Regions from separate parts of the Halomonas sp. 141 genome, predicted to be linked through region 1. Evidence: predicted binding sites of a transcription regulator. Region 1 holds the regulator's gene; each other region holds the start of a gene.
The links. Region 1 encodes LexA, which represses DNA repair genes until DNA is damaged. Its sites were predicted from a motif close to TACTGTNTANNTANACAGTA; they were not measured.

Region 1 (10,406 bases):
AACTATCCGCTGACCGAGGACGACCTGGATGAAGATGGTCACTTGAAGCTGCCGAAAGCGCTGGCACCGCACCGGCACAAGCTGTTCGGCCTGACCATCGATGCCCGCCGACTAGCGGCCATTCGCAACGAGCGTCGCCCCAACAGCCGCTACAGCTCCATGGACCAGTGTCTGCAGGAAGTCGAGCAGGCCGAATCGCTCTACCGCAGCATGAACATTCCTTTCATCGACACCACGCGCTTCTCCGTGGAAGAGATCTCCACCCGCATGATTGCCGAAACCGGCCTGGCAAGACGCTTCTCGCCTCGCTAGGCCAATGCCTTACATGCCCTTGGGTGCAAAAATCCCCGGGGCATTTCGCCAGTAGCCCTTGTAGTCCATACCGAAACCGAAGACGTAGCGGTCGGCGACTTCCAGGCTGCAGTAGTCGGCCTTGAGACCGGGCACTGCCTTGCGGTCGTGCTGCTTGTCCACCAGCACGGCGGTGGTCACGCTGGCGGCCTGGGCCTCCTTGCAGTACGCCAGGATGGCCGCCAGGGTGGCGCCTTCATCGAGAATATCGTCGACGATCACCACATGCCGACCCGCCATGGGGATTTCCGGCGAGACCCGCCAGAACAGCTCGCCGCCGCGCAGCTCATTGCGGTAGCGAGTCGCGTGCAGGTAGTCCACTTCCAGGGGAAAGCCCAGCCGCGTCAGCAGATGACCGGTGGTGATCAAACCACCGTTCATGACGCAGTAGAAGACCGGCAACTTATCGCCCAGGTCGCGGGTGATCTCTTCTGCCATGCGGTCAAGGGCACGCTCGACCTGCTCCTGTGAAATCAAACAGTCGGCGTTGTCCATCAACTCGCGCATGGAGTCCAGCGACTCCAGCGCCTCTTTATCCAATTTGGACATCGAGCCTCTCCAAAACAGTCTATGGGTCAATTAGCTGGCGTCAGCCACCAGCGCTTCCAGCCTGGCGTGGGTCTTGCGCCAACGGCCCAGCGCGGCCAGTGCTTCCAGCTGCGGCCGCGCCCGGCCATAACGCAGCTTGGCGGGTCGCTTGTTGAATACGTCATGACAGGCCTGCACCACTTCCAGCGCCGCCTCACGGTCGTTGCAGATCAGCAGCATGTCGCAGCCCGCCGTCAGGGCAGCCTTGGCGCGCTCGGCGGGGCCACCCGCCTCGTGGGCGCCGGCCATACTCAGGTCATCCGAGAAGATGCAGCCTTTGAAGCCCAGCGATTCACGCAGCATGCCTAGCCAGCTGGGGGAAAAGCCCGCTGGGCGGGAATCGAAGGCAGAGTAGACGATATGGGCGGGCATGACGCCGTTGAGCAGCGTGGCAAGCTGACTGAAGGGCACCAGGTCGCGCTCCTTGATGGCCGAGAGCGGACGTTCATCCACCGGCAGTGCGGTGTGCGAATCAGCCCCCACGCCGCCATGACCGGGAAAATGCTTACCCACGGCCGCCATTCCTGCTTCGTGCAACCCGTGCACGAAGGCCTGCCCCAGCAAGGCAACGTGCTGTGGGTCTCGGCTGAAGCTGCGGTCGCCAATCACACTGGAAATACCGCTATCCACATCCAGTACTGGAGCAAAGCTGATGTCCAGGCCGCAGGCGGCCATCTCCATGCCCAGCAGCCAGCCGGCATCCTTGGCCAGCGTCAGCCCCACTGCCTGATCCTCGTCGAAGACATCGCCAATGCGTGCCATCGGCGGCATGCGCGTCACGCCTTGCCGGATACGCTGAACCCGCCCACCTTCCTGATCGATGGCCAACAGCAGGTCACCTCGCACCCCGCGGATGCTGTCGCACAGTTCGCGCACTTGGGTGGCGCTTTCCACATTACGGGCAAACAGAATGACACCGCCGACCGCAGGATTCTTCAGCAGGCGCTTGTCTTCCTTGCTCAGAGTCTGGCCTTCCAGGTCGAGCATGACCGGGCCTAAGGGTTGAGTCATCGTACTGGATCCAGGAAAAAGGGCGTCATTCTAGACCACCCGTGTGAGCTTTCAAAATGAGCAACACCATGTCACTTCAATGCAGCCATACCGGCGTGCCAGGCGGCGCCTGCTGAAACAGCCAGAGCAGGTCGGCATTGCGCAGTCGCACGCAGCCATGGGAAACGGCAACGCCCATGGGCTGGTCAGGGGGAGTACCATGCAGGTAGATGTAGCGACGCTGGGAATCGACACGGCCACCGCGATTGATACCGCGCTCCAGGCCACACAGCCACAGTATGCGGGTCAAGATCCAGTCGCGCTCGGGGAAGTCGGCTGCCAAACCGGCAGAGTAGATTTCTCCGGTCCAGCGACGACCACGAAAGACCGCATCCTCAGGCAGCCCATCGCCAATGGCTGCCCGCACGTAGTGCCAGCCCAGTGGCGTACGGCCACTGCCTTCTTCTTGCCCCACACCGGCCTTGCCCGTGGAAACGGCGCATTCGTGCTTTAGCTCACTCCCCTGCCACCAGCGCAGGCGTTGGGCCTGGGTGTCGATTTCCATCCAGCCACCTTCAACGGGCGGCAGGTCAGCCAATCTGGGCGTTTGCATGAAGCTTCTCATCCACGGTTGCTGCAGGCAACGGCATTGGCGCGCTCATGGCGGCCACCACGACGGGACGCAGACGCCGGATCAAGTCGCGCACCGTTACCTGCTCCTGATAATCCTTGGCAGCAATATCACGCAGCGCATCCAGCCCCGACAGCGTAAAGATCACCGTGCCCAGCATGAAGTGTAGCCGCCAGAAGCGCTCTGCATCCGGCAGCTCGGGGGTCGCCCGGCGCACCAGCTCGGTGAAGCGCGTAAAAACATCGCCATACTGCTGCTGGATGTAGCGCCGCAAGTGCCCTTGCGCCTGGCTGTAGGCCAGCCCCAGCAGCCGCATGAACACTTTCAGGCTGTGGCGCTCGGCAGGCACGGTCAGTACCGTGGTGGCCATGGTTTCCAGCAGCACTTCCAGCGGAATGGGCTGGCCTTCATAGCGCGCTTCCAGCTCATCCAGGGCGGTGTGGAAGCGCTCGGAGAACGGGTCCAGGTAGCGGGCAAACACCGCCTGTATCAGCGCTTTCTTCGACCCGAAGTGATAATTAACGGCGGCAAGGTTGACCCGCGCCTTGCTGGTGATATTGCGCAGTGACGTCTCGGCAAAACCCCGCTCTGCAAAGAGCACTTCTGCCGTATCCAAAATACGTGTGACCGTATCCGACTGGGCCATAGCGCCCTCCCAAAACAGGTGTTTAAAACATGGCGGTTGCGTTGGCGAATAGTATGCCATTCTCCCTGATGGCTCAAACGATAATCCCCTGTGTACCGCAGGTTGCGCTACCTGAGACGTATTGCAACTCATCATGTACTGGACAGAGCAACATACTGTATACTTAAACACATATTGATTTTACGGACATGTAGCGACTGTCTTTTCACTGTTAGGAGTCTGATATGTCACGCCCACTCACTGCACGCCAGCAGCATGTATATGATTTTATCGTGAAGACCATGGGCGAGCTTGGCTACCCCCCTACCCGCGCCGAAATCGCCAAGGCGTTGGGCTTTCGCTCACCCAACGCCGCCGAAGAGCATCTGCGCGCCCTGGAGCGCAAAGGCGCCATCCGCATCATCCGCAATACGTCCCGGGGCATACGCCTGCCCAACCAGGAGCCGCTCGACAACACGCCCCCGGCAGCCGAGCCCACCAGCGCCGCCAACGATGCCACGCCCAATGGGCTGCCGGTGATTGGTGAAGTTGCTGCGGGCAGCCCCATTCTGGCAGCGGAGCATATCGACCGTTACTGCCCGCTGCCGGCAGAGTACTTCACCCCCAAGGCCGACTACCTGCTGCGGGTACGCGGCCTGTCGATGAAAGACGTGGGTATCCTGGAAGGCGACTTGCTGGCCGTGCATCGTACCGACCGCGTGCGTGACGGTCAGATCGTCGTCGCGCGCCTGGAAGACGAGGTCACGGTCAAGCGTTTTAAACGCCAGGGGCATCACGTCACGCTGCTCGCCGAGAACGAAGACTTCGCCCCCATCGAAATCGACCTGAGAACTCAACAGCTGGATATCGAAGGCGTCGGGGTAGGCGTCATCCGAGGCGGCAACGGCCAGGCACTGGGCTAGACCGCCACCCACCTACTGCATATCGATATAGCGATGGTCGTTGAACGTGGCGACCCAGTGCGGGTGGTAGACCAGCAAGATACTCAGCAGCATGCCGGTGATGAAGGCTTCCGAGGGCATCAGCAAGGGTAGAAAGCGGGCATACTCCTGAGCCAGATAGATCGCTTCAGGGTCGGTGCCCGCCACCAGAATCAGCCCGACGGCCGCCAGCCCACCCCCTAGCGTCGCCAGCGCAGCACCGAAAAAACCGCAGGCAAACAGAAACACCATCAGGTTGTCCGGCAAGCGGCGATCCACGATACGCCATACCACCCCCGTGATCACGGCAGGCACCAGCCCCGTCACCAGCACGTTGGCCCCCAACAGTTCCCAGGCATTGCGCCCGATCAGCACCATCGCCACGTTGAGCAGCAGGTTGCTGATCAAGGCCAGGGGCACCTTGAACACCAGCGTCATCAACACCGTAAACACCAGATGCAGAGTCAACCAATCGACCGCCTGAGCCCGCAGCTGCCACATCAGCATCACGGCCAGCGTCGCGGCCATCCAGCGATGCTGCAAACCGGTATCTTCCAGCAGCGGCTGCCAGGGGCGCTGCCACAGCACCCACCCCAGAGCACATGCCGACACCAGCCAGGTAGCCAGCAGTGCCCAAGTGGCCAGCACGCTTTGTGCAAAGGACATGGCGCCCCTCCCCGGTGGGCGAGTTAGCTGAACACGACGGTCTTGTTACCGTGAATCAATACGCGGTCTTCCAGATGCCAGCGCAGGCCGCGGGCCAGCACGGCTTTTTCCACGTCACGGCCAAAGCGCACCAAATCGGTGGGTGTATGGCAGTGGCTGACCCGGTGAATATCCTGCTCGATGATGGGGCCAGCATCCAGCTCTTCGGTCACGTAGTGGCAAGTGGCACCGATCAGCTTGACACCCCGCTCATAGGCCTGGTGATAGGGCTTTGCCCCCGCAAAGGAAGGCAGGAAACTGTGATGAATATTGATGACGCGTCCGGCATAACGCTCGCACAGTGAAGGCGGCAGAATCTGCATGTACCGCGCCAGCACGACACAGTCAGCCCGGGCAGCATCGATCTGTGCCTGCACCTGCTCGAAAGCCGCCTGCTTGTTGGCCGGGTCCACCGGTACATGATGATAGGGAATGCCATACCACTCGGTGAGCGAGCGCATGTCGTCATGATTGGAGATGACGCCCACGATATCGCAATCCAGCTCGCCAGCCTGCCAGCGATACAGCAGGTCCACCAGGCAGTGGGATTCCCGGGAAACCATCAACACCACGCGGCGGCGCTTCTGGGTGTCTACCAGCGACCACTGCATGTCGAATTCGTCGGCGACGGGCTCGAATGCGGTGCGCAGCGCCTCGGCCGACATGCCCAGTGAATCGGCGAGAATTTCATAACGCATGAAAAAGCGCCCTGTTTCCAGATCGGAGTGCTGGCTGGCCTCGGTGATCGAGCCGCCCTGTTGGGCAATGAAGCTGGAAACACGCGCCACAATACCCACCTGATCCGGGCACGACACAACTAAACGGTAATAATGAGACATCAATGAACACTCTTGCGTATGTAACGGCACGTTCGCTGGGTAGGCGCCTGCTCGCGGGCAAGCCTCACCAGGCGCATTAGTGTAACGCAAGCGCCACGGCTAAGCACCGTGGTGCAGTGCCACGATGATTGTTACGTGCCCCTCCCTTCCCGTATAGTTAAGGGACTATATTTCCAGGCTTTTCATGACTGATGCATCCACCACGCGTTCAACTTCGTCCCCGTCGCCGCCCGCCCCTGCACCTGCTTCCGCTAGGTGGATGCGGTGAAATTGGAATGAATCTTACGCTGTATGGATACGACGATAAGTGGATCGCCGTCGATTGCGGCATGATGATCCGTCAGGATCTGCCCAACTCGCCGCTGCAGGTACCCAACACCGACACCCTACAAACCCTCGGTATCACGCCTGCCGCACTGTTCATCACCCATGGTCATGAAGACCACATCGGCGCCGTGGCCTGGCTATGGCCGCGTTGGGGCTGCCCTATTTTTGCCACCCCGTTGGCCGCAGGCCTGCTGCGACATAAATTTGCCGAACACCAGCTGAGCAGCGCTGCCATCGAAATCATCGAACCCGGCGATGCGGTGGAGCGCGGTCCCTTCACCCTGCGCTACCTGAGTGTCACTCACTCCATTCCTGAAAGCTGCGCCATCATGATGCAGGCGGGCGACTATCGAGTACTGCATACGGGAGACTGGAAACTGGACCCGGAGCCGCTCATCGGCGCCCCGGTGAATGCCGCTCATTTTCGTGCGCTGGCCCCTTTGGACCTGGTGGTGGGCGACTCCACCAACGCCCCCATGCCTGGCCAGTCAGCCAGCGAAGGCGACGTCGCCAAAGCACTGGCCACGACCCTCGAGCAGTGCAAGGGCCGCGTGGTGGTATCGTGCTTTGCCAGCAACCTGGCGCGGGTACTGGCCATCGGGCGCGCCGCTCATGCTTGTGGGCGGCGGGTCAGCTTGATGGGCCGCTCCATGGAGCGCATGGTGAGCGTGGCCAGAGGGCTGGGCTATCTGGACGACTTCCCGCCGCTGGTCCCGTCCCACGACCTTGGATACCTGCCTCCCGAAGAAGTGGTGATCATCGCCACCGGCAGCCAGGGCGAGCCACGCGCTGCCCTTCAACGGCTGGCGCAGCGTCGTCACCCCTTTGTCGACCTGGAGCCAGGCGATAGCGTGATTTTTTCTGCCAAGGCCATCCCGGGCAATGAGCGCCCCATCGAACAGCTTAAAAAACGTTTGTTACAGCTGGGTGTCGCGCTATTCGATGAAAACAATCACCCCGAGCTCCATGCCACGGGACACCCAGCCCGGGAGGAGCTGAAAAAGCTCTATCAATGGGTGCGCCCCAAGGCCCTGCTACCCGTGCATGGTGAAGCGCGTCATCAGCAGGCTCATCAGGCACTCGCCGAGCAGCTAGGTATCAGTGCCCCCCTTACGCCCGTCAATGGGGACCTGATCCTGCTGGACAATCAGGGCCTGCGCCTGGAAACGCGCCATCCACAGCCGCCCTGCATCGTCGATCAAAACAGCGTAAGGCCCCACCCTGGCCTCGAACATCAGTCGTCTGGTCCACGGCGCGGCAGCCTGTTTCTGGCGCTACCGGTGACCGCCACCGAGACCGGCTGGTGGCGCATCGGGCGGATGATGCTGGATACCACGGGGGCCAGCCCACTGGACGAAGAGAGCTTCAGCGACTGGCTGGACGAGCAGCTGGAAGAGATCGAAGCGGAAACGCTGGCAGACTTGCGCCACGCCCTGCAGCCGCGCCTGATGCACTGGCTGGCCAACCACTTGCAACACATGCCGGAGGTGCATCTCCAGATCATGGCCGCCGACATGCCCACCGAAGAGGAACTGGACCGACAGTAGTCCCTTTCCAGGTCAGCAGGCTGAAGAGCAGCTCACGACCAGCGCTCGGCATCCTGGTGATCGGTCTTGCGCTCCTTGACCCAATAAGTCCCTTGGCGCGCGCGCTCCTTTTTCCAGAACGGCGCCTGGGTCTTGAGATAGTCCATGATGAAGTCACAGGCCAGGAAGGCATCCCGGCGATGCGCACTGGCGACCAGCACGCGAACGATAGGGTCACCTGGCGCCAAATCTCCCACCCGATGAATGATGCGCACCGCCTGGAGCGACCAGCGTTGCCAGGCCTGCTCGGCGATCTCCATCAGGCTGCGCTCGGTCATTCCGGGGTAATGCTCCAGCGTCAAGCCCAGTACATCGGGCGACTCGTTGAAGTCGCGCACCAGCCCGGTAAAGCTGACCACCGCGCCGATATCCGTGCGACCCCGCAGCGCCTGCTCGTAGCCATGCGCCATGGAGAAGCTGTCCTCGGTGACCTCGACCACGAGCGCTTTATGCGGATGCTCAAGCAGCGCCATGGCTTAGCCTCCCGTGACCGGTGGGAAGAACGCCACTTCGTCATCGTCGGTAATGCGCGAACTGTCGCTGGCCATGACCTGGTTGATGGCACATAACGTACGCTGATCGGACAACAGCGCATAGCGCGCATCCTGAGCGCTGAGCGCCGCCTTCAGGCCCGCGACGTTGCGGCTCGGCAAACGATCCAGATCCACCGACACATCGCTTTCCCCGACCCGCTCGCGCAGCTCGGCCAGAAACTTGACCCGCACGCAGGGAGATGAGCAACGCTCCCCAAGGCTTACTTCCCCCGATGCCCCTTCGCCGGTCACGATGGGCGCGGGCATCAGGCGCTGGTAATCTCCCCGGCTACCCCCCTGCTTGCTCTCCAACTGCACGGCTTCGATACGCATCTCTTTATCGACGGCCTTGCACATGTCATACAGCGTCAGGCAGGCCACGGACACGGCCGTCAGGGCCTCCATCTCTACCCCCGTCCGGCCATTCAGGCGGCACAGCGCCGTAACGTTGACCCAACCGTTGTCGTGGTCGACCTCGAAGTCCACCGACACCTTGGAAAGCGCCAAGGCGTGGCACAGCGGTATCAGCTCATGGGTACGCTTGGCCGCTTGAATACCGGCGATGCGCGCCGTGGCCAGCACATCACCCTTGGGCAAGGCACCGTCCGTCAGCAGCTGAAGCGTCTGAGCGCTCATCACGATTCGTCCAGAGGCGACGGCCTCTCGGCGTGTCTCAGCCTTGTCGCCAACATCGACCATGTTGGCTTCGCCTTGGGCATTGAGGTGGGTTAACTGCATCGTGTCACCTTTTGCTATCAATCAGAGAGTGGCGCTGCTCGGCAGCCCAGTCGAATACCCAGCGGGCAATACCATCGATGTCGTCGAGGTTCAGCTGCATCACACCCTCACGCAACGGCACAGGCGCCCCGCCGCTCAGCGCCACGCCCACTCCATGCGGGTCATCGAGGATGTGCGCATCGCCAATGCCCTCTCGGTAGAGCACCAGCTTGGCGATGGGCCAGGCCTTGAAACCTTCGACGATGACCAGGTCTGGCGCATGCGGTGCCATGAGCGAAAGCAGATACGCCAGATCCGGCTCTTCCCCAGTCGGCATATCCATCATCAGCGCCAGACGGCGACTCGATGCCACCAGCATCGGGGCCGCTCCGGCCTTGCGTAGCTGGTAGCTATCCTTGCCGGGCTGGTCCACCTCGAACTGATGATGGGCATGCTTGATCACCGCCACCGAGAGGCCAAGCGCCCGCAGCCGGGGCAGCAGCTGTTCGAGTAGCGTGGTCTTTCCCGTCCCGCTCCAGGCGGCAACACCGAGTACCGGAAATGCACAGCGCAGTGGTTCACTCATGTCATACCTCGTCAACTGAGCGACTATTCGCCCTCTTTCTCCGCAGGCAACAGCCAGTTTAACGCAATGCCCACCAGGGCCGCCAAACTTACCCCCTGCAGGGTGAACTGACCACCCCCGAACTGCATACCGCCAATACCAAAGACCAGAATCAGCGACACCACCACCAGATTACGCGCCGCCGTCAGCGACTGCCCTGCGCGCACCAGGGTATTCATGCCCACCACGGCAATCGAGCCAAACAGCAGAGTCATGATGCCGCCCATCACCGGACCGGGAATGGTTTGCAGCAAGGCACCCAGCTTGCCGACGAATGCCAGCACGATGGCCAGCACGGCGGCAATCACCATGTATTTCGGGTTGAACGCCTTGGTCAGCGTCACCGCGCCGGTCACTTCGGAATAAGTGGTATTGGGCGGACCACCGAACAGCGCCGCCGTGGTCGTGGCCAGGCCGTCACCCAGCAGCGTGCGATGCAGGCCGGGTTTTTCCAGGTAGTTCTTGCGAGTCACCGAACCAATCGCCACCATGTCGCCGATATGCTCCACAGCGGGTGCGATCGCCACCGGAATCATGAACAGAATTGCGGCCCAGTGAAAACTGGGGGCAGTGAAATTGGGCACCGACAGCCAGGCCGCTTCCCTGACCGGGGCAAAATCGACCACCCCCATCAGCAGGGCCAGTACGTAGCCCACCGCAATACCGCCCATGATGGGCACCAGACGCAGCAAACCACGCCCGAACACAGCCAGCACCAGCGTCACCAACAGGCTGGCCATGGAGAGAAAGATCGCCGCACCGTAGCCAATGTTGTCACTGGTTTCACCGGTGGCCATGCTGACCGCCACTGGCGCCAGAGCAAGACCAATGACCATGATGACCGGCCCCACCACCACCGGTGGCAACAAGCGGTGCAACCAGGCCGTGCCTTTCAGTCGAACGGCCTGTGAAATGGCCACGTATACCAACCCGGCGGCCATCAGCCCG
Region 2 (10,406 bases), on a different contig from region 1:
TGGATAACGAATACACTCCCTCTTCAAGAATGAATTTTGCTAAATTTACTACAAATCAATAAAGCTAAACGGTGAGTCACGACCATGAACGATGTAAAACGTCCGCTAGGAATCACTGATGTTGTGTTGCGCGATGCCCACCAGTCGATATTCGCGACCCGGCTGCGGCTCGACGACATGCTGCCTATCGCCGAAAAGCTCGATAAGGTCGGGTACTGGTCGCTGGAGACCTGGGGCGGCGCCACCTTCGATGCCTGTATTCGTTATCTGGGTGAAGACCCTTGGGAGCGCATTCGTGCCCTGAAAGAGGCAATGCCCAACACGCCGCAGGCAATGTTGCTGCGCGGGCAGAACCTGCTGGGCTACCGTCACTATGCCGACGATGTAGTCGACAAGTTCGTCGAGCGTGCCAAAACCAACGGCGTGGATGTATTCCGCGTGTTCGACGCCATGAATGACCCGCGCAATCTGGAGCGTGCCATCAAGGCGGTGCGCGCTGTGGGTGGTCATGCCCAGGGGACCATTTCCTATACCGTCAGTCCGGTACATACCCTGGATAGCTGGGTAGATCTTGCGAAAACCATTGCCAACATGGGCGCGGACTCTCTGGCTATCAAGGATATGGCGGGGCTGCTGACGCCCTACACGGCGTTCGAGCTGGTGACGCGTCTGAAGAAAGAGCTTTCCATTCCTGTTCACCTGCACTGCCACGCGACGACAGGACTCTCGACATCCACCATTTTGAAGGCTGTGGAAGCCGGGATCGATAACGTGGACACGGCTATCTCCTCGATGTCGATGACCTATGGGCACAGCCCTACTGAATCCGTGGTGGCAATGCTCAAGGATACGGACCGTGACACGGGGCTGGACCTGGAGTTGCTGGAGGACATCGCCGGTTATTTCCGTGAGGTACGCAAAAAGTATGCGGCGTTCGAGGGCTCGCTGCGGGGGATCGACTCACGCATTCTGGTGGCGCAAGTGCCGGGCGGCATGCTGACCAACATGGAGAGCCAGCTGAAAGAGCAGGGCGCTGGCGACAAGCTGGACGACGTGCTGAGTGAAATTCCGCGTGTGCGTGAAGACCTGGGATTCATCCCGCTGGTAACGCCGACCTCGCAGATCGTGGGCACCCAGGCCGTGATGAACGTCATGATGGGCGAGCGCTACAAGTCGATTTCCAAGGAGGTCCAGGCGCTGTTGAAAGGTGAATACGGCTCAGCGCCTGCCCCCTTCAATGTGGAGCTGCAAAAGCGCGTGCTGGAAGGTGGCGAGCCGATCACTTGTCGCCCTGCGGACAACCTGTCACCGGAAATGGAGCGCCTGGCCTCGGAACTGAAAGAGAAAGCCAGTGCCGACAAGCTGCGCCTGGCAGAAGGCGAGCGGCAGGTGGATGACGTGCTGACCTACGCGCTCTTCCCGCAGATTGGCCTGAAGTTCCTCAAGAACCGTGACAACAAGGAAGCCTTCGAGCCCGCGCCACAAGCAGCAACAAACGCGGCCATGCCTGCCAAGGCAGAACCGGCGGTACCTGCCACCGTGGTCAACAGCGGCCCGGAAACCTATACCGTCAAGCTCAACGGCAAGGCCTATGTGGTCGAGGTGGCCCAGGGCGGCGATATTGGCGAGATCAAGGAGCAGGCTGCCGCCAGTGGAGGCGCTAGTGCTGGAGCGGCAGAAAGCGCTGGAGGAAGCGGTGAAAGTATCGATGCGCCGCTGGCAGGCAACATCTTCAAGGTCAACGTACGCCCTGGCGATCAGGTGGCCGAGGGCGATGTGGTGATCATTCTCGAAGCCATGAAGATGGAGACCGAGGTGCGTGCCAGCAGCGCCGGAACGGTGTCCAAAGTCAATGTCAGCGAGGGCGATAGCGTCGCCGTTGGCGATGCGCTGATCGAGCTTTAAGGGCACCGGTATGGAAAAACTAATCACCTTATGGGAAGGCTCCGGGCTTTATAACCTGCAGCCTGGTCAGGCGGTCATGGTACTGGTAGGGCTGGGGCTTCTTTACCTGGCGATCTACAAGAAGTTCGAGCCTTTGCTGCTGGTGCCCATCGGCTTTGGCGGCATTCTGGCCAATATCCCGGAAGCGGGATTGGCCATTTCAGCGCTCGATCAAGCCATCGAAGTGGCCAGGCCCGCCGTGCTACAGCAGATGGCGGCTGCACTGGGCGTCACGCTGGACCCGTTGTCAGGTGTTGAGGGGTGGCGCGAAGTGCTGAAAGCCGTCGCTCACGACACGGCAGCCTACGACCAGCTACGCGCCGCCAAGGACATTGCCTTGGGGGCAGGCTACAGCGATGGTGTGCTGTATAGCTTCTATAGCGTTGCCATTGCCTCGGGCATTGCGCCGCTGCTCATTTTCATGGGCGTGGGGGCCATGACCGATTTTGGCCCCCTGCTGGCCAATCCGCGTACGCTGTTTTTGGGCGCGGCGGCTCAGTTCGGGATTTTTGCTACGCTGTTTGGGGCGGTGCTGCTTACCTCTCTGGGCGTCATGGACTTTTCGCTCAATCAGGCGGCCGCCATCGGCATCATCGGCGGGGCGGACGGGCCGACGTCGATCTATGTGTCCAGCATGTTGGCGCCAGAACTGCTGGGTGCCATTGCCGTGGCGGCCTATGCCTACATGGCACTGGTGCCGCTCATTCAGCCACCCATCATGCGGCTGTTGACCACCGAAAAAGAGCGCAAGATTGCCATGACGCAACTGCGTCCGGTCTCCAAGCTGGAGAAGGTGATCTTCCCGCTGATGCTGCTGATTGCCGTGGCGCTGTTCCTGCCTGACGCTGCGCCACTGCTGGGCATGTTCTGCTTTGGTAACCTGATGCGTGAGTGTGGCGTGGTGGAGCGACTGTCGGATACTGCGCAGAATGCGCTGATCAATATCGTGACCATCATTCTCGGCCTGTCCGTAGGTTCCAAGCTCATGGCTGAGAGCTTCTTGAGCTTCGAAACGCTGGGCATTCTAGGGCTGGGTATGGTTGCCTTCGCTATCGGCACGGCAGCAGGCGTGTTGATGGCAAAGCTCATGAACATGGTCAGCAGGATGCCCATCAACCCGTTGATTGGGGCAGCAGGGGTGTCGGCGGTGCCGATGGCCGCACGGGTCGCCAACAAGGTAGGCCTGGAGGCAAACCCGCATAACTTCCTGCTGATGCACGCCATGGGGCCGAACGTGGCCGGGGTGATTGGCTCGGCGGTGGCCGCCGGGGTCATGATCAAGTACCTGGGATAGAGCTGGTACTTATAGATAGAACGGGTACTTGGCGATAGAACTGGGCTGAACCCGAGTCTGAGCTGTGTCACGGCTTGCCGAGCCTTCATAGGCAGGCCGTGAACTTACAGTGCTTCGAATGCCACGGCCGTTTTCAGGCGATTCTCCAGACCGCTGATATCCAGCGCCACGTCGCTGGGCCAGCCGATGGTCAGGCACACGCCATGCCCGTCGTACTCAGCCTGTTCCACAGGCAGTGCCTGCTCTTCACACCAGGCTCGGGCCTGCGCTTCATGGGCGAAGCCTACACGTAACCGATAGCTGTCGCGCTCGATCACCTCCCGGGTAGGCAGTGTTTCCAGCCCCGCGTTGACGGCTTGGGCGTAGGCTCTGGCCAACCCACCGGTGCCCAGCTTGGTACCGCCAAAGTAGCGAATGACCACGCAACCCACTTCCCCTAGCTGGCTACCTTGCAGCGCCTGAAACATGGGGCGACCCGCCGTGCCGCCGGGCTCGCCGTCATCCGAAAAGCCAATGCGGGTCTGCTCCCCCGGTGGGCCGACGATAAAGGCGGTGCAGTGGTGGCTGGCATTGGGGTGGGCCGATCTGGCGGCCTGTAACAAGGCGTCGAAGGCGCTGGTGCTGGGGGCATGGCATAGCCAGGTCAGAAACTGACTTTTCTCTACTTCAATCTCGGTAGAGTGCCACGCCTCGGGAGCGATGTCAGGAATGTGGTAACGCAAACAGAACTCCTCGCCAACATAAGGACGAATCAGTGATGCTGAGTCTGCCGGGTGTGGTGCGCCACGCCCATGACCATGCCCAGCACCTGGATATCACCATTATGCAGGAATAGCACGGGCATCGCTGCATCTTCCGGGCACAAGTGGACCCCCAGGCGGGTAATCGATAAATGCTTCAAGGGAAACTGGTGGTCGTTGATGGTCAGGGTGGCCGTTTCCTGCTGGGTGTCGTGCTGATGGCGATGAATGATGAGCAGATCACCGTCGAAGAGCTGGCTGGCCTGCAAGCGGTCGCCACGAATGCGTAGGGCATAGGTGTTGTGCCGGGTCACTTGACCGTCCTGGTTTACCTGGCGAGGGGGAGAAGCAAGGCGCTGACGCAGGTTAGACGGTGGCAGCGGTTGAGAAGGTACGTGAGACGTTATCTGGGGGGTGAGGCAGATCGTCATTGTGTGTTCTCCCATGCAGCGCCTGTGCCAAGGCGGTCGAGTGAGCGAATGGATAAGCGTGGTTGAAGAGGTGTCTATCCATACAGTGGTTATAGTATAAGCCTGTTTTTGCATACAGTGCTAGTGCTGTTTGAAGCGTGGCTTTTGTGGCGAGGGCTTGAGCTGTGTCATGCTGCGACCCCAGGCCGCAGAGCGTGACTGGCGAGAAAGCGCCTTTCCGTGTAGAGTTCGACCCAAAATTAATGCGTCTGGAGAGTCTCTTGAGCCTGTGCCTGCAAGCCCGACAACTGGCCTGTGAACGCGATGATCGTTGGCTATTTGAAGGACTTGACCTCGACATCAAGGGCGGCGAGATCGTCCGCATCGAAGGCCCCAACGGCAGTGGTAAAACCACGTTGTTGAAGATCCTCTCCGGCCAACTGACCGACTACCGTGGCGAGCTATTCTGGAACGGTGCCCCCATGCACCAGGCCCGTGAACATTTTCTCGCAAACCTACTCTATCTAGGGCACGCCCCCGGCGTTAAAGCGGGTCTCACGCCGTTGGAAAATCTGGCGTGGTATCAAGCGCTCAATGGCGAAAAAGGCAGCGATCAACAGCGTGAGCAAGCGCTGTTCGAGGTTGGTCTGGTGGGCTTTGAAGATGTCCCGGCAGGACAACTTTCCGCTGGTCAGCAGCGGCGTATTGCCTTGGCAAGGTTGACGCTGACGCCGCGCGCGCTATGGGTCCTGGATGAGCCTTTCACGGCGATTGACCGCCACGGTGTCATGGCGTTGGAAGCGCAGCTGGTCGCACATGCTCAGTCTGGCGGCTGTGTTCTGGTGACGACCCACCATGCACTGACCGAATCATCGGTGCTGAGACGTATTCAGCTGGGCTAAAAAGGAGTCAGCGTTGCAACGTTCACACGCCCTATCTTCACACGCCCTGTCGAGTGCCCCTGAGGTGGTCCTGCATACCCCGCAGGGGGGGCTTGGAGTGGCCATTCATGCCACGCTCAAGCGCGACCTGACGCTGATGTTGCGGCGCAAGGGTGAGGTGCTGAACCCGCTGGTGTTCTTTGCACTGGTCATCACGCTGTTTCCCATTGGCATCTCGCCTGACCCTGTCTTGCTGGCCAGCATTGCGCCGGGACTGCTGTGGGTAGCGGCGTTGCTGGCGGCCCTGCTGTCGCTGGATAGCCTGTTTCGCAGCGATTACGAAGACGGCAGCCTGGAGCAGCTGCTGTTGGCCCCTCAGCCGCTGGCGGCGCTGGGGCTTGCCAAGGTGGCCGTGCATTGGCTGTTGACCGGGCTGCCGCTAGCGCTGATGGCGCCGGTGTTGGGCATCATGCTGTCGCTACCAGCAGGCAGCTACGGGGTGCTGGCGCTGTCGTTGGCGCTGGGCACCGCGAGCCTGAGCCTGATAGGGGCTATTGGCGCGGCGCTGACCGTGGGGCTGGCCAAGGGCGGGGTACTGCTGTCCCTGCTGGTGCTGCCGCTGTATATCCCGGTTCTGATTTTTGGGGCGGGCGCGGTACAGGCCGCCATTCTGGGTGATGGGATGGCCGCTCACCTGGCCATACTGGGGGCGCTGCTGGCGGTGTCGCTCATGCTGGCACCCTGGGCGATTGCCGCGTCGCTACGCATCAGCATTAACGGTTAAAGGATGGGAAGACCATGTGGGGCTTTATAAACAAACTGCGATCTCCCAAGTGGTTTTATGCGATCAGTGCCAAGCTGCAACCCTGGTTTTGGGTGGCAGCCGCGCTGTTGCTGGCCGTGGGCAGCGTATGGGGGCTGGTGTTCGCCCCGGCCGACTATCAGCAGGGCAACAGTTTTCGCATCATCTATGTGCATGTGCCTGCTGCGTTTCTGGCCCAGTCCATCTTTGTCTCCATGGCTATCTCCGGGCTGGTGTTCATGGTCTGGAAAATCAAGGTCGCCGACATGTTGGCCACCGTGATTGCGCCGCTGGGCGCTGCCATGACCTTCATCGCGCTGTTTTCCGGCGCCGTCTGGGGCGTGCCTACCTGGGGCACCTGGTGGATGTGGGATGCTCGGCTCACCTCGATGCTGATCCTGCTGTTCCTCTATCTTGGGGTCATCGCCCTGCGTGGCGCCTTCACCAGCCGTGACAGCGGGTCGCGGGCAGCTTCCGTGCTGGCCATGGTGGGTGTGATCAATATTCCGATCATCAAATACTCCGTCGATTGGTGGTACACCCTGCACCAGCCCGCTACGTTCACCATCACCGGGCGCGCGGCCATGCCCATGGAAATGTGGGCACCGCTGCTGATCATGGTGCTGGGCTTCTACAGCTTTTTTATCGCGCTTGCCTTGATGCGTACCCGCAGTGAAATTCTGCGCAGGGAAGCCAACAAGCGCTGGGTGCGTGAACTCGCCGAGGAGGTGAGCCAGTGACCTTTGCCTCGCTGAACGAATTCTTTGCCATGGGCGGCCACGGTCTCTATGTGTGGGCCGCCTGGGGCGTAACTGCGCTTCTGATGTTAGGGATCCTGCTGCATGCTCGCCTGGAGCGGCGCCAGTTGATCAAGGGAGTCAAACGCCGCATGCGTCGTGAAAAAGCGCAGCGCACGGCTTCCCCCTACGGTACTACGGCTGCGCAGAACCCGGTTAACTCTGCTCAAGGGGATGTTCGCAATGACGCCTAAACGCAAGCAAAAGCTGTTTATCTTTCTGGGCCTGGTCTCGCTGACCGCCATCGCCGTGGGGCTCACGCTGTATGCGCTGCGCGCCAACATCAACCTGTTCTTCAGCCCGGTACAAATCGCCCAGGGGGATGCCCCTCTGGACCGCCAGATTCGTGCCGGTGGCATGGTCCGAGAGGGCTCGGTACTGCGTGACCCCGACAGCCTCGACGTAGCGTTCACGGTGACCGACTACGTGGACGATGTCGAGGTCTACTACAGCGGCATCCTGCCCGACCTGTTCCGTGAAGGGCAGGGCGTGGTGGTGGTGGGCCAGCTGCAGGCCGATGGCCGACTCTACGCCGATAAAGTGCTGGCGCGTCACGACGAAAACTACATGCCGCCGGAAGTCGCCCAGGCACTGAAAGAAGCGGGCTATTCGCCCGCTGATTTCCAGGCCAAGGCCGCCGAAGTGGGTAAGCGCCTGGAGCAGCAGGGCGTTCCACAAGCAAGCGATTACTAACGGCTTATCCCTGCAATATTCGGTAATGCTTACTGCCAATGCGGAGCGCTCATGCTGATTAAAATGATTCCTGAAATTGGCCACTTTGCGCTGGTTATCGCGCTATTGATGGCGATCGTGCAGGCCGTGATGCCGCTGCTGGGAGCCGCTACCCGCCGCCCCCTCTGGATGGCCTATGGTTACCCCATGGCAACCGGCCAGTTCCTGTTCGTGGCCATTGCCTACCTGTGCTTGACCACCAGCTACATGCTGGATGATTTCAGCGTGGCCAACGTGGCCAACAACTCCAACTCCCTGCTGCCTTGGTACTACAAGTTCAGCGCCGTCTGGGGCAACCATGAAGGTTCGGTCCTGCTCTGGAGCCTGATGCTGGCAGGCTGGGGCTATGCGGCTTCGGTGTTCTCCAAGGAGTTGCCTCGGGACATGGTGGCTCGGGTGCAGAGCGTCATGGGCATGGTGTGTGTCGGCTTCCTGTTGTTCATCCTGATGACCTCCAACCCCTTCGAGCGGCTGCTGCCCAACATGCCCGCCGACGGCGCTGACCTGAATCCGCTGCTGCAGGACTTCGGCCTGATTGTTCACCCGCCGATGCTTTACATGGGCTACGTGGGCTTTTCGGTGGTGTTTGCGTTTGCCATTGCGGCGCTGCTGGGGGGGCGTCTGGATGCCGCCTGGACCCGCTGGGCGCGCCCCTGGACCAACATTGCCTGGGCGTTTTTGACCGTGGGCATCGCGCTGGGTAGCTGGTGGGCCTATTACGAGCTTGGCTGGGGCGGCTGGTGGTTCTGGGACCCGGTGGAGAACGCTTCGCTGCTGCCCTGGCTGACGGGCACGGCGCTGGTACACTCGCTGGCGGTGACCGAGAAGCGCGGCTCGTTCAAGAGCTGGACCGTACTGCTGGCCATCGCGACCTTCTCGCTCTCCTTGCTGGGTACGTTCCTGGTGCGTTCGGGCGTGCTCACCTCGGTCCACGCATTTGCCAACGACCCGTTCCGTGGCTTCTTCATCCTGATGTTGCTGGCCATCACGGTCACCCTGTCGCTGCTGGTATTTGCCCTGCGTGCTCCGCGGGTCAGCCACAAGGTGGGCTTCAACTGGCTCTCTCGGGACTCCTTGCTGCTGATCAACAATGTCCTGCTGGTCATCATGACCGTGACGGTACTGCTGGGCACCGTGTATCCGCTGATTCTGGATTCGCTGGGGCTGGGCAAGATCAGCGTCGGGCCTCCCTACTTCAATGCCCTGTTCGTTCCGCTGACCGTGGTGATGTGTATCTTCATGGGCCTTGGCCCGCTGGCCCGCTGGAAGAGCATGAGCGGCAAGGAGCTGTGGCGCAAACTGTGGCTGGCGGGCGCAGCTTCGCTGGCGCTGGGCATCGCCATGCCGCTGGTGTATGGCCGTGAATGGAACCTGTGGGTAGCGCTGGGCATCATTTCGGCGCTGTGGATCGTGCTGTCCATGGTGCGCGACCTGTTCGACAAGACACGCCACGCCAGTTCGTTCGTGGCGGGCCTGCGCAAGCTGTCGCTCTCCTATTGGGGCATGGTGCTGGGCCACCTGGGCGTGGCGGTCACCATCGTGGGCGTGGCCGTGGTGTCGAACTACAACATCGAGCGTAACGTGCGCATGTCGCCGGGTACGACGGTGGAAGTTGCCGGGTACCAGTTCACCATGACCGAACTGACCAATCGTCGTGGCCCCAACTTCCTGGCCGATACCTCGATCATTCAGGTTCAGCGCGGTGAAGAAGGACGCAGCTTCGTCATGCGGCCGGAAAAGCGCCTCTACCTGGCCACCGGCATGCCCATGACCCAGGTAGCGCTGCGCCCCGGTTTCTTCCGTGACCTCTACGTGGCCATGGGCGAAGACCTGGGCGATGGCAGCTACGCCATGCGCGTGCAATACAAGCCCTTCGTGCGCTGGCTATGGCTGGGTGGCCTGCTGATGGCCTTCGGCGGTCTGCTGGCCGTCATCGACAAGCGCTACCGCCGAGTCAGCGTACGCCAACCTGAGACTGCCCGAGCCCAGCCCGCTCAGGAGGCGCCGGTATGACGCGACGTTTGCTACTGTTACTGCTGCCCATCGGTTTCCTGGGCATTGCGCTGTTTCTCTATCAAGGGTTGGGGCAGGACCCTTCCCAGCGGGATTCGGCCCTCATGGCGCGGGAGTTTCCTGAGTTTCAGGCCACTACCTTGCGTGACGCCGAACGCCAGGTCGACCAGTCGCTGTTCATCGGCGAAGTGACGCTGGTCAACGTCTGGGGCGAGTGGTGTCCGGCCTGCAAGCAAGAGATGCCGCAGCTGCTGTCACTGGCGGATCACGGTATCCGCATGGTGGGCATCAACTATCGGGATACCCGCGAGAAAGGCCTGGAGTTTTTGACCGAATTCGGCGACCCCTTCGAGATCAACATCTTTGACCCGGATGGCAGCCTTGGTTTCGACCTGGGCGTGTACGGCGCGCCGGAAACCTTTCTGGTGGATGCCGAGGGCGTGATCCGCTATCACCACAAGGGCTATGTCTCCCCGGAAGATGTCCGTGACCGTATCCTGCCGGAGGTAGAAAAATGGCGATAATTCGTTGGATAGTGACGGCCATGCTGCTGGCCACCGCCGGTAGCGTCATGGCCGGCGGAATCGAAGTGCGCGAGTTCGATGATCCGGTACTGGAAAAGCGCTACCGCGACCTGACCGCCTCCATGCGCTGCCCGCTGTGTGAAAACCAGGCCATCGACGACTCCGATGCGCCCATCTCGGCGGACATGCGCGAGCGCGTCTACGTGCTGCTGAACGAAGGCCAGGCCGATATCGAAATCATCAACCACATGGTGCAGCGTTTCGGCGAT
Region 3 (10,406 bases), on a different contig from region 1:
CAGGGGCATTGACCAACTGATGGAAAAACTGAGTGCGCCGCTCGGAGTTACCAAAGGCGCCCTCCTTTTCTACCCAGGACGCCGCAGGCAAAATCAGATCCGCCGACTGTGCTGAAACGGTGGGGTAGATGTCGGAGACCACCACAAAGGCTTCGGGGTTGCGCCAACCAGGCAAAATCTCCTGCATAACGTTGGGCCCGGCCTGCATATTGTTGGTCACCTGGGTCCAGTAGACCTTAATGTCACCGTCCTTGAGGCGGCGACTTTGGGCTACCGCATCAAAGCCCACCCACGAAGGGATAGTGCCCTCAGGGAGTTTCCAGATCTCCTCCGCATCACGGCGATGCTCGGGGTTGGTGACCACGCGGTCGGCAGGCAGGCGGTGAGCAAAGGTGCCCACCTCTCGCGCCGTGCCACAGGCAGACGGCTGGCCAGTGAGGGAGAAAGGACTGTTGCCCGGCTCTGAAATTTTGCCGGTGAGCAGGTGGAGGTTGTAAATCAGATTGTTGATCCACACCCCGCGGGTATGCTGATTGACCCCCATGGTCCAGAAGGTCATCACCTTCTTATCAGGGTTAGCATAAAGCTCCGCCAGGGCTTCAAGGCGACTTTCAGAGACGCCGGACTCTCGCGCGGCTCGCTCTAAAGTATAGGGCGCAACATAGTCGGCGAACTCCTCGAAGCTCATATCCGTCCAGCTATTGGCGTTATCGGCGTTCTTCGCCGCCTGTTGCAGTGGGTGCTCGTCGCGCAGGCCATAGCCGATATCATCGGTGCCGAGCGCAAAGTTGACATGCTTATCAACGAATGATCGGTTTACCCGGTCGGTCTGAATAATATGGTTGGCGATGTAGTTAAGGATCACGATATCCGCATTGGGCGACATAATCATGGGGATATCGGCCAACTCAAAGCTGCGGTGCTCAAAAGTCGACAGCACGGCAACCTGGGTGTCCGGGAAAGAGAGCCTACGGTCGGTCACGCGGGTCCAGAGCACCGGGTGCATCTCAGCCATGTTAGAGCCCCACAGCACAAAGGCATCTGCATGTTCAATATCGTCGTACACGCCCATGGGCTCATCCGAGCCGAAGGTGCGCATAAAGCCGAATACCGCCGAGGCCATACAGTGGCGGGCGTTGGGGTCGATATTGTTCGAGCGCAGCCCGGCTTTAAATAGCTTACTGGCCGCGTAGCCTTCCCAGATCGTCCACTGGCCAGAGCCAAACAGCGCGACGCTCTCTGGGCCATGTTCACGAATGGCGCTGGTGATTTTTTCCGCCATAAGGTCGAGCGCTTCATCCCAGGAGACCGGCTCGAAATCGCCATCTTTCGCGTATTGACCGTTGCGCTTACGCAGTAGCGGCTGGGTTAAGCGATCCTCCCCATAGAGAATTTTGGAAAGAAAATAGCCTTTAACACAGTTAAGCCCCCGGTTCACTTCGGACTGGTTATCACCGTGAGTCGCCACGATTTGGCCGTTATAGGTGCCAACCATGACGCTACAGCCGACACCGCAAAAACGGCAAGGTGCTTTATCCCACTGCAAGCGGTTCAGATCAGCATGGGTAATTAGATTGCTGGCGCCGGCGGGAATCGACATCCCCGCCGTAGCAGCGGCCACCGCTGCGGCGTTCGCCTTTACAAACTCTCGGCGTGTTAGTTTCATTGCTCCCCCTCCTGTACGTGCGGCTCATCCGCTGACAGAGCATCAACGACTTCGTGATAAACAAAGGCGGCGTCAATAACGCCAGGCTGCTCGCGTACGTGATCCATTAAAGCCAATAGTTGTTGTTCGTCAGTATGTTCGGCGACGACCACGAGCTTTCCAGCCGCGTCTTCGCCCATCACTTCGCCAACGCTATGTTGGGTAATCCACTCCGCTGTCTGCTTCAGCGCCTCGGGCCGCGCATGAACGATAAAGCTAATGATGTGCAGCAGTTGATCAGCCATAGACGGTATCTTTTGTTATCAGTGAGATTGCCTGGTTAGGGCAGGCGGAGTAGCAAGCACCACAGCCGGTGCAGCTTTCTAAGTGGATCTCAGGTTGCGGTGGCCGACCACCGGGGCGCAGCGGAAAGCGAATTACGTTCCACTCGCAGGCGTCCTGGCAGCTTTGGCAATGGATACTCGCCAGTGCCAAGCAGTGCGGCTGAACTTCAGCTTGCCAAGCAAAGGCTTCGCTAACGCTACCGCCGCGCTCTATCGCCTGTGGCGCGCATACCGTTGCGCAGTCACCGCACAGTGAGCAGCCCGCTTGGGCAAAGCTAAGCTCGGGATAGCCACCGCCACCGCGGGACAAAATGCCTTCCGGGCACGCGTCGATGCAGGCGTTACAACCGGTACAGAGGTCGAGAAAGGCAGCTCTGCTCCAGGGCGGCCGACGCACATCATCACGCCCTGACAAGCGGCGAAAAAGATTGCGCCGATTATTATTGTTATCCGTGCGCGTCATGAGCATTCCTGCGTTAAAAGAATGTTAACCACTTTATTTAGCAGCGGTTAACACCTTTAAAGTGATCAGATAGAAGCTTGTGACACTGCTATAGCGGCGGGCCAGGGGGGCCTGCAAACATTTGATACATCCACACCAAAAAGCCATAGCCCCCCACCACCGCTACGGCCAAAATGGGAAAGAGCAACACGACAATAAACAGAAAAAGCCCTCGTTCTTGACGCTTGAGGGGCGCTTCCTCTTCTATTATTGGATGAGATTTTTTTGACATAGATAACTCCACAGGGGAAGAACACACCGCTGTAGATGTGTGTTAAAATAGTTATATTTAGAGCGTAGCAACTAAGCCCTGATTTGTCACTTGATCTAGATCAATTTTTCCAAGTTCGTCACTATATCGTTCGCCACCCTGTTTTTTTCCACAAGGGTGACGCAGAGAGGGTCTTGAACCGCCTGTTGATAACTTATTCAGTCAACCGAGTCATGCTGGATGTGCGCCCGGTATTCTCTACGCCGCATGAAGGGCACGCTGGGCTGGCCCACGCCCAGCAGGAGAAGCCGAAACTCCCGCTACACGTGCTTTCCACTGGTCAACAACCCATCATTCGCTTCATTGGACATATTGACAAAGCGATCAACACACGCTACTTCACGCCCTGGATAGAGCAGCTCATCCTGTGGATAAAACAGGGGAAAACCCCTTTCTTATTTGTGCATACTGCAGACAACCGTGAGTCTCCCCAGATGGCTCGTCACCTCTATCGCCTGGTGCAGGCCAAGGCGGCTTTGGCGGACCTGACGCCCTTCGCCGAGGAAAAGCAGAGCCAGCTGTTTTAGGCTGGCTCACTGGCAAGCCTACCCTTGATCGGATAAATTGCGCGTTCTTTCGGAAAAGCACGCTGGCAATCTCTTTTTTCCGAACATCGGTGCAATCTGCCGATATCGACCCATTACAATCGAACTGAAACAGGTGATTTATGGCAAAACTTGCACATGCACAGTGGTCATCTCGTATGGGCTTTGTGCTGGCCGCGGCGGGCTCCGCTGTTGGCCTGGGCAATATCTGGCGCTTCTCATACATGGTGGGCGACAGCGGTGGCGCCGCCTTCGTTCTGGTCTATTTGGCCTGTGTGGCACTGGTCGGCCTACCCATTCTGGTCGCCGAGTGGATGATTGGCCGTCGCGGTCAGAAGAACCCCATCAATACCATGGCCGAACTGGCCGCCAATCATGGCTGCTCGAAAGCGTGGGCGCTGGTGGGGGTCAGCGGCGTCCTGGCTGCCTTTCTGATTCTCTCGTTCTACAGCGTCATCGGCGGCTGGTCGCTGAACTATACGCTGGGCTCGGTGCTCGGTAGCTTCAACGGTCTGGATGCCGACAGTATTGGCAACATCTTCAGCGGCATGCTAGGCAGCCCCTCGGCCCTGCTGCTGTGGCATACGGCGTTCATGGTATTGGTCGTCGGTATCGTGGCACGCGGAGTCACCAAAGGCCTGGAAAGCGCAGCGCGCATCATGATGCCTACTCTGGTGGTGTTGATGCTGGTGCTGGTAGGTTACGGCATGACCAGCGGCTACTTTGGTGAGACCCTGAGCTTCATGTTCAGCCCTGACTGGGATGCTCTCGATGGCGGTGTCGTACTGGCGGCCATGGGCCAGGCGTTCTTCACGCTGTCGCTGGGCATGGGGATCATGATGGCCTACGGCTCGTACCTGGGCGAAGACGTCAACCTGATCAGCACCGCGCGAACGGTCATCCTGCTGGATACCGCCATCGCCCTGCTAGCGGGCCTGGCCATCTTCCCCATCGTCTTTGCCAACGGCCTGAGTGCCGGCGAAGGCCCCGGCCTGATCTTTGTCACCCTGCCCCTGGCGTTTGGCAACATGACCGGTGGCACCATTCTGGGCCTGATGTTCTTCCTGCTGCTGACCTTTGCCGCCCTGACGTCGGCCATTTCACTGCTGGAACCGGTGGTGGAAACTCTCGAAGAGCGCACGTCGATGTCACGAATCGTGGCCACACTGGTCAGCGGCGTGGCGGTATGGGCACTGGGTGTCGCGGCGCTGCTGTCGTTCAACGTATGGGCAGACGTGCTGTTCTTTGGGCTGAACATCTTCGACCTGCTGGATACCTTCACCAGCAAGATCCTGCTGCCATTGACCGGCCTGGGTGCGATCGTGTTCTTCGCCTTCTGCCTGGATAAAGAAGAAGCGCGCAAAGAGCTGAGGCTGGATGTCTACGACTACAGCCTGTGGAACCTGCTGGCCAAGTACGTTGCCCCTATCGGGGTCACGGTGGTTTTCCTGGCAGGCCTGTTCTGACTCGCCGCTGGGTCGGCAAGCTTACCCAGTAGAGAAGGCGTTACCGTGGTGTAACGCTTTCTCGCCTTCCTTCACCAGCCTCTTCTTCGGCTGGCTAGTGCAGTTCGCTCTCTTGCGGGTCGTCATCGTCTGGCAAGGGAGCGATATCCCGTGACAGCTTCTGGAATTCCCGGTGCAGCTCGATGCCCCGACGCGCTCTCAGGCTACGTTGGGCGGCGCTGCGCCGACGTTGGGCATGCTCATCGACCTCCATACTCATGAATATGTCGAGCAATTCGCTTTTTACCGAGGTCATTCGTTCGACGTTTCTCATAATCGACGCTCCTCCAGGTGAGTTGCCTACGTCCACCTGCATCCGTGACGACTGATTTTTAAATGATGCAGTGCGGCACGTCACTTCTTACTATAACCTACTTGACAAAATGATGACGACTCTTGAAGAAATGGGTTAACGCCTTTTAAACGGCAGTACTCTCGTGAAGGACGCTGCCCCCGATGCAACACTCAGGCATACTGTGGTCTCTTTATGGCCGCACAAGCACGATCAAGAATTTAAGGAGCTGAACGTGAGCCGCGCCCTGTTCGATGAAATGAGACGCCGCATGGAGCATTTCCGTCGCTCCGAACAAAAGGTTGCGCGGTTCGTGCTGCGCAACCCCGATGAAGTCATTCACATGCGCATCGTGGACCTGGCCACCGAAGCAAAGGTGAGCGAGCCTACGGTGGTGCGCTTCTGCCGTGCGCTGGGCTGCAACGGCTTTCAGGATTTCAAGCTGCAGCTAGCCCAGATGCTGGCCAGCGGAAGCCAGTTCGCGCAGTTCTCGATGAACGACAGCGACTCGGTGGCCGAATTCTCCCATAGCATTTTCGACTCCACCGTGGGCACGCTGCTGTCGGTGCGCGACCGGCTCGATAACGATGCGCTGGGCAAGGCCGTCAATGCACTGGCCATGGCCAATCGCGTCGAGTTCTACGGCTTTGGCGCCTCCGGCGCGGTGGCCTTCGATGCTCAGCACAAGTTTTTCCGCCTGCAGATCTCGACCTCTGCCTACGCCGACCCGCACATGCAGAACATGTCGGCGGTGACCCTGCAAGAGGGCGACGTGGTGGTCGCCATCTCGCAGACAGGCCGAACCCGGGCGCTGGTAGCCAGCGTTCGCCTGGCCCGCGAAGCAGGCGCTACCGTGATCGGCCTGTGTCCCAGCGAATCGCCGCTGGCTCAGGAGGTCAGCCTGCCGCTGTTCATCGACGTGCACGAAGACACCGAGATCTACACCCCGCTCAGCTCGCGTATTGCCCACCTGGTGCTGATCGACGTGCTGGCGGTGGGCGTGGCCAAGACCCGGGGCCCCAAACTGGCCGAACAGTTGAAAGCGGTGAAGAAGAGCCTGACCACGCTGCGCTACCCGGAAGAGTCCTGAGCAACGGTTCTGATAAAGAGTCCTGAGCCAGCGTCCTGAAGACATGCTGTATGCACAGCCAGTGTGCTGGCTGTGCTAGACTGGTCGCCCCTTTTTTGAACCGGCAGCGGCTTATATGGACGACGTCACAGCGATACTCGATCATCTCAACCCGGCCCAGCGGGAAGCCGTCAGTGCGCCCCAGGGCAATCTTCTGGTACTGGCCGGCGCCGGTTCCGGCAAAACGCGTGTGCTGGTACACCGCATTGCCTGGCTGATGCAGGCCGAAGGGCTTTCCCCTTATGCGCTGCTGGCCGTCACGTTTACCAACAAGGCCGCCCGCGAAATGCGCACGCGTCTGGAAGCCCTGCTGGGCATCTCCATGCGCCATGTCTGGGTGGGTACCTTTCACTCGATCTCGCACCGGCTACTGCGCACCCATTGGCAGGATGCCCGTCTGCCCCAGCACTTTCAGATCATCGACTCCGATGACCAGCTGCGACTAATCAAGCGGCTGCTGAAAGATTACTCGATTGACGATGAGCGCTTCCCGCCACGCCAGGTGCAGGGGTTCATTTCTGGTTGCAAGGAAGAGGGCCTGCGACCCCATCAGGTGAACGTCAATGGCGATGCGTACCTCGCCCAGATGGTCGAGCTCTACGAGCGCTACCAGTTCACCTGCGAGCGAGGCGGGCTGGTGGATTTCGGTGAGCTGCTGCTGCGCAGCCTGGAGCTGTTGCGCGACAACCCGCCGTTGCTGAACCACTATCGCGAGCGCTTTGGCCATGTGCTGGTGGACGAGTTTCAGGATACCAATACCCTGCAGTACGCCTGGCTCAAGCTGCTCACCGGCCAGCAGACCCCGATGACCGCCGTGGGCGATGACGACCAGTCCATTTACGGCTGGCGGGGCGCCAAGGTCGAGAACATTCGTCGCTTCGAAGAAGAGTTTCCCAACACTCATACCGTGCGCCTGGAGCAGAACTATCGCTCTACCAGCGCGATTCTGGAAGCGGCCAATACGCTGATCAGCCACAACAGCGAGCGTCTCGGCAAGAACCTATGGACCGATGGCGCCGAAGGCGAGCCTATCTCGGTGTATGCGGGGTTCAACGACCTCGAAGAGGCCCGCTATATCGTCGATACCATCAAGGAGAAGGTCAACGAAGGCTTCAACCGCCGGGACGTGGCCATCCTCTACCGTTCCAACGCCCAGTCGCGCCTGCTGGAAGAGACGCTGATTCGTCAGGGTATGCCCTATCGTATCTACGGCGGCCACCGCTTTTATGAGCGGCTGGAAATCAAGAACGCCCTGGCCTACCTGCGCTTGCTGCTCAACCGTGATGACGATGCCTCCCTGGAGCGCGTCATCAATGTGCCCACCCGTGGCATCGGCACGCGCACCGTGGAAATCGTCCGCCATCACGCCCGTGAGCAGAGCGTGTCGCTGTGGCAGGCGCTGCACGACACCCTTCAGGATGGCACCTTGAGAGGCCGTGCAGGCAACGCCGTGCAGGCCTTTACCAACTTGATCGAGCAGCTGGACAACGACACGTCCGGGCTGCCGCTCCACGAGATCATCGACCACGTCACGGCACGCACCGGGCTGATCGAACACCATCAAAGCGAGCGCGGTGAAAAAGGCCAGGCTCGGGTCGAGAACCTGGAAGAGCTGGTCAACGCGGCCCGGGCCTTTACCCATGGCGATGCCTTCGAGACCCCGGAAGCCGGAGAAGGCATGGCCGCGCTGGAAGCCTTCCTTTCGGAAGCCGCCCTCAACGCAGGCGACCATGAAGCCGAGGAGTTCGAAGACAGCGTGCAGCTGATGACCCTGCACTCGGCCAAGGGGCTGGAGTTCCCGGTGGTGTTCATTGCCGGGGTGGAAGAGGGGCTGTTTCCCCACAAGATGTCCGTGGAGGAGCCAGGCCGCCTGGAGGAGGAGCGCCGCCTGTGCTACGTGGGCGTGACGCGCGCCATGCAGAAGCTCTACCTGACCCATGCCGAGACTCGCCGACTGCACGGCAAAGAGGTGTTCCCACGCCCGTCCCGGTTTCTTCGTGAGCTGCCGCCTCACCTGCTGGAAGAAGTGCGTCTGCGCGGCCATGTCTCGCGCCCCGTGACCGCGTCACGGCCCAGCTTTGCCCAATCCAGCATCGAAAGCGACGGCGACCTGCCCGCCCTGCATGTCGGCCAGCGGGTGGGCCACCCGGTGTTCGGCGAAGGCATCATTCTGAACGCCGAAGGCGAAGGCGCTCGGGCGCGGGTTCAGGTGAGCTTTGACGGCGAAGGCGTGAAGTGGCTGGTACTCGGGTTTGCCAAGCTCTCCCCCCTGTAACCCGTTGACCCGCCAGCAAGCGTGGGCACTTGCCCAATAAAACCTGCTTGGCGCATACTGGCAAGCGGACACTGCGCTCACTGCGCTAATAAAAAACATCCAATAATTTCGGAGTCATGCCCGCCATGCAACGCCGTCAATTCCTGAAAACCGCCGGCCTGGGTGCCGCCGGTGTCGCTGCTGCACCGTTCGTATCGACTGCCAGCGCCAGTGAAACCTATACCTGGGACATGGTGACTTCATGGCCCAAGAATTTCCCGGCTCTGGGCACCGGCGCCAATGACTTTGCTCGCCGCGTGGAAGAACTTTCCAACGGCCGTATGCGTATTCGGGTCCATGGCGCAGGTGAGCTGGTGCCTGCGCTGGAAGTCTTCGATGCCGTCGCCGCCGGCACCGCCGAAATGGGCCACTCCGCCTCTTACTACTGGCGTGGCAAAGTGGCCGCCTCCCAGTTCTTCACGGCAGTGCCGTTTGGCATGAACACCACCGAAATGAACGCCTGGCTGTACCATGGCGGCGGTCAGGAGCTGTGGGACGAGATCTACGCCAACCACAACCTCAAGCCCTTTGCCGTCGGCAACACCGGCACTCAGATGGCAGGCTGGTTCAAGAAAGAGATCAATTCGCTGGCCGACATGCAGGGCATTCGCCTGCGCCTGCCGGGCTTGGCCGGTGAAGCCATGAACGGTATCGGTGTCACCACCGTGAACATGCCAGGCTCCGAAATCTTCACTTCGCTGCAAACCGGTGTTCTGGATGCCGCCGACTGGGTAGGCCCCTACAACGACATGGCCTTCGGCCTGCATCAGGTGGCCGACTACTACTACACGTCGGTATGGAACGAGCCCACGGCGGTACTGGAAGGCACCGTCAACCTGGACGCCTGGAATGCCCTGCCGGAAGACCTGCAGGACGTGATTCGCGAAGCGGCACGTGCCTCCAACCTGGCCATGATCAGCGAGTTCGCCTACCGCAACGCCCAGGCGCTCAAGACGCTGGTCGACGAGCACGGCGTGCAGCTGCGCACCTTCCCGGATGACGTCATGGCCGCGCTGTACGAGTCCTCCAAAGAAGCCATTCAGCGCCAGGTCGATGGCGACGAAGAGTCGCGTCGCGTGTGGGAATCCTACTCTGCCTTCCAGAGCGTACTACGTCCCTTCAGTGATATCGGCGAATACGCCTACCTGAAGAGTCGTGACAACGTAGGGGCGTAATCACCCTACGGACTCAAAAGGGCGCCTCGGCGCCCTTTTTGTTATGACGCCTTTGTTATGACGACGGTGGCATGGCAACGTCAGCTGTGAACCGCTCTGATCCGGCCATTGTCGTCCAGTGCCACCATGACGAAACGCGCTTCGGTGACTTTCTGTCGCTCTTCGATGTGTCGGCCATGGGGTGGGCGCACCCAGACCTCCACGTCGATGCGGATCGAGCTGTGGCCAATATCCTGTACCTGGGTGTATACACTGACCATGGAACCCACGCGCACCGGGCTTAGAAAATCCATGGCTTCGATGGCAACCGTGGCAGTACGCCCGCCTGCCTCGCGGCCAGCGGCCAGCTCGGCGGCCTGGTCCATATGATTCACCAGCCAGCCACCGGGAATGTCCCCGTAGAGGTTGGTATCCTGACGAGAAGCCAGTAACTTTAACGTGAGCTGCCCTTGGGGGGCGGGAGCATCGTCCACATCGGAATCCAGTGGTGTCATGAGGTCGTCGCTTTGCAAGGTTATTGTTGTGGTCGGGCCTGGCGCCTGTTGCTGCACTGCAATAACAGGCTAGCACCAGTTAATCACAAGAGGAACAGCGTTTGAAGAGCGACAGTGTACAGCGATGGAGACCTTACCGCCTACTGCTGGCAAGCTGGCTATGCTGCTGCAGCGCCTTTGCCTGGGCGCA

Region 2: the regulator LexA is predicted to act here: its motif matches at 4,510-4,529, upstream of CWI66_RS10780 (LexA family protein).
Region 3: the regulator LexA is predicted to act here: its motif matches at 6,239-6,258, upstream of uvrD (DNA helicase II).

What each region holds. Positions count from the first base shown of each region.
Region 1 covers NZ_PINZ01000009.1:35,337-45,742, forward strand. The annotation lists gene ppsR (posphoenolpyruvate synthetase regulatory kinase/phosphorylase PpsR) at 1-312, shown strand, start outside; gene CWI66_RS06285 (hypoxanthine-guanine phosphoribosyltransferase) at 322-900, opposite strand; gene nagZ (beta-N-acetylhexosaminidase) at 931-1,950, opposite strand; gene CWI66_RS06295 (L,D-transpeptidase) at 2,027-2,542, opposite strand; gene CWI66_RS06300 (TetR/AcrR family transcriptional regulator) at 2,520-3,206, opposite strand; gene lexA (transcriptional repressor LexA) at 3,431-4,108, shown strand; gene CWI66_RS06310 (energy-coupling factor ABC transporter permease) at 4,121-4,792, opposite strand; gene purU (formyltetrahydrofolate deformylase) at 4,816-5,670, opposite strand; gene CWI66_RS06320 (ribonuclease J) at 5,946-7,544, shown strand; gene moaE (molybdopterin synthase catalytic subunit MoaE) at 7,577-8,056, opposite strand; gene moaC (cyclic pyranopterin monophosphate synthase MoaC) at 8,060-8,854, opposite strand; gene mobB (molybdopterin-guanine dinucleotide biosynthesis protein B) at 8,859-9,419, opposite strand; gene CWI66_RS06340 (uracil-xanthine permease family protein) at 9,443-10,406, opposite strand, start outside.
Region 2 covers NZ_PINZ01000021.1:16,543-26,948, forward strand. The annotation lists gene oadA (sodium-extruding oxaloacetate decarboxylase subunit alpha) at 85-1,905, shown strand; gene CWI66_RS10770 (sodium ion-translocating decarboxylase subunit beta) at 1,916-3,238, shown strand; gene CWI66_RS10775 (IMPACT family protein) at 3,343-3,960, opposite strand; gene CWI66_RS10780 (LexA family protein) at 3,990-4,409, opposite strand; gene ccmA (cytochrome c biogenesis heme-transporting ATPase CcmA) at 4,670-5,290, shown strand; gene ccmB (heme exporter protein CcmB) at 5,337-6,053, shown strand; gene CWI66_RS10795 (heme ABC transporter permease) at 6,068-6,811, shown strand; gene ccmD (heme exporter protein CcmD) at 6,808-7,062, shown strand; gene ccmE (cytochrome c maturation protein CcmE) at 7,052-7,561, shown strand; gene CWI66_RS10810 (heme lyase CcmF/NrfE family subunit) at 7,613-9,613, shown strand; gene CWI66_RS10815 (DsbE family thiol:disulfide interchange protein) at 9,610-10,137, shown strand; gene CWI66_RS10820 (cytochrome c-type biogenesis protein) at 10,128-10,406, shown strand, end outside.
Region 3 covers NZ_PINZ01000018.1:54,005-64,410, forward strand. The annotation lists gene napA (nitrate reductase catalytic subunit NapA) at 1-1,666, opposite strand, end outside; gene CWI66_RS10065 (chaperone NapD) at 1,663-1,950, opposite strand; gene CWI66_RS10070 (ferredoxin-type protein NapF) at 1,943-2,458, opposite strand; gene napE (periplasmic nitrate reductase, NapE protein) at 2,541-2,723, opposite strand; partial or broken gene CWI66_RS10080 (DUF72 domain-containing protein) at 2,852-3,289, shown strand; gene CWI66_RS10085 (sodium-dependent transporter) at 3,430-4,773, shown strand; gene CWI66_RS10090 (PA3496 family putative envelope integrity protein) at 4,868-5,086, opposite strand; gene hexR (transcriptional regulator HexR) at 5,340-6,194, shown strand; gene uvrD (DNA helicase II) at 6,310-8,508, shown strand; gene CWI66_RS10105 (TRAP transporter substrate-binding protein) at 8,634-9,722, shown strand; gene CWI66_RS10110 (acyl-CoA thioesterase) at 9,803-10,216, opposite strand; gene CWI66_RS10115 (PstS family phosphate ABC transporter substrate-binding protein) at 10,318-10,406, shown strand, end outside.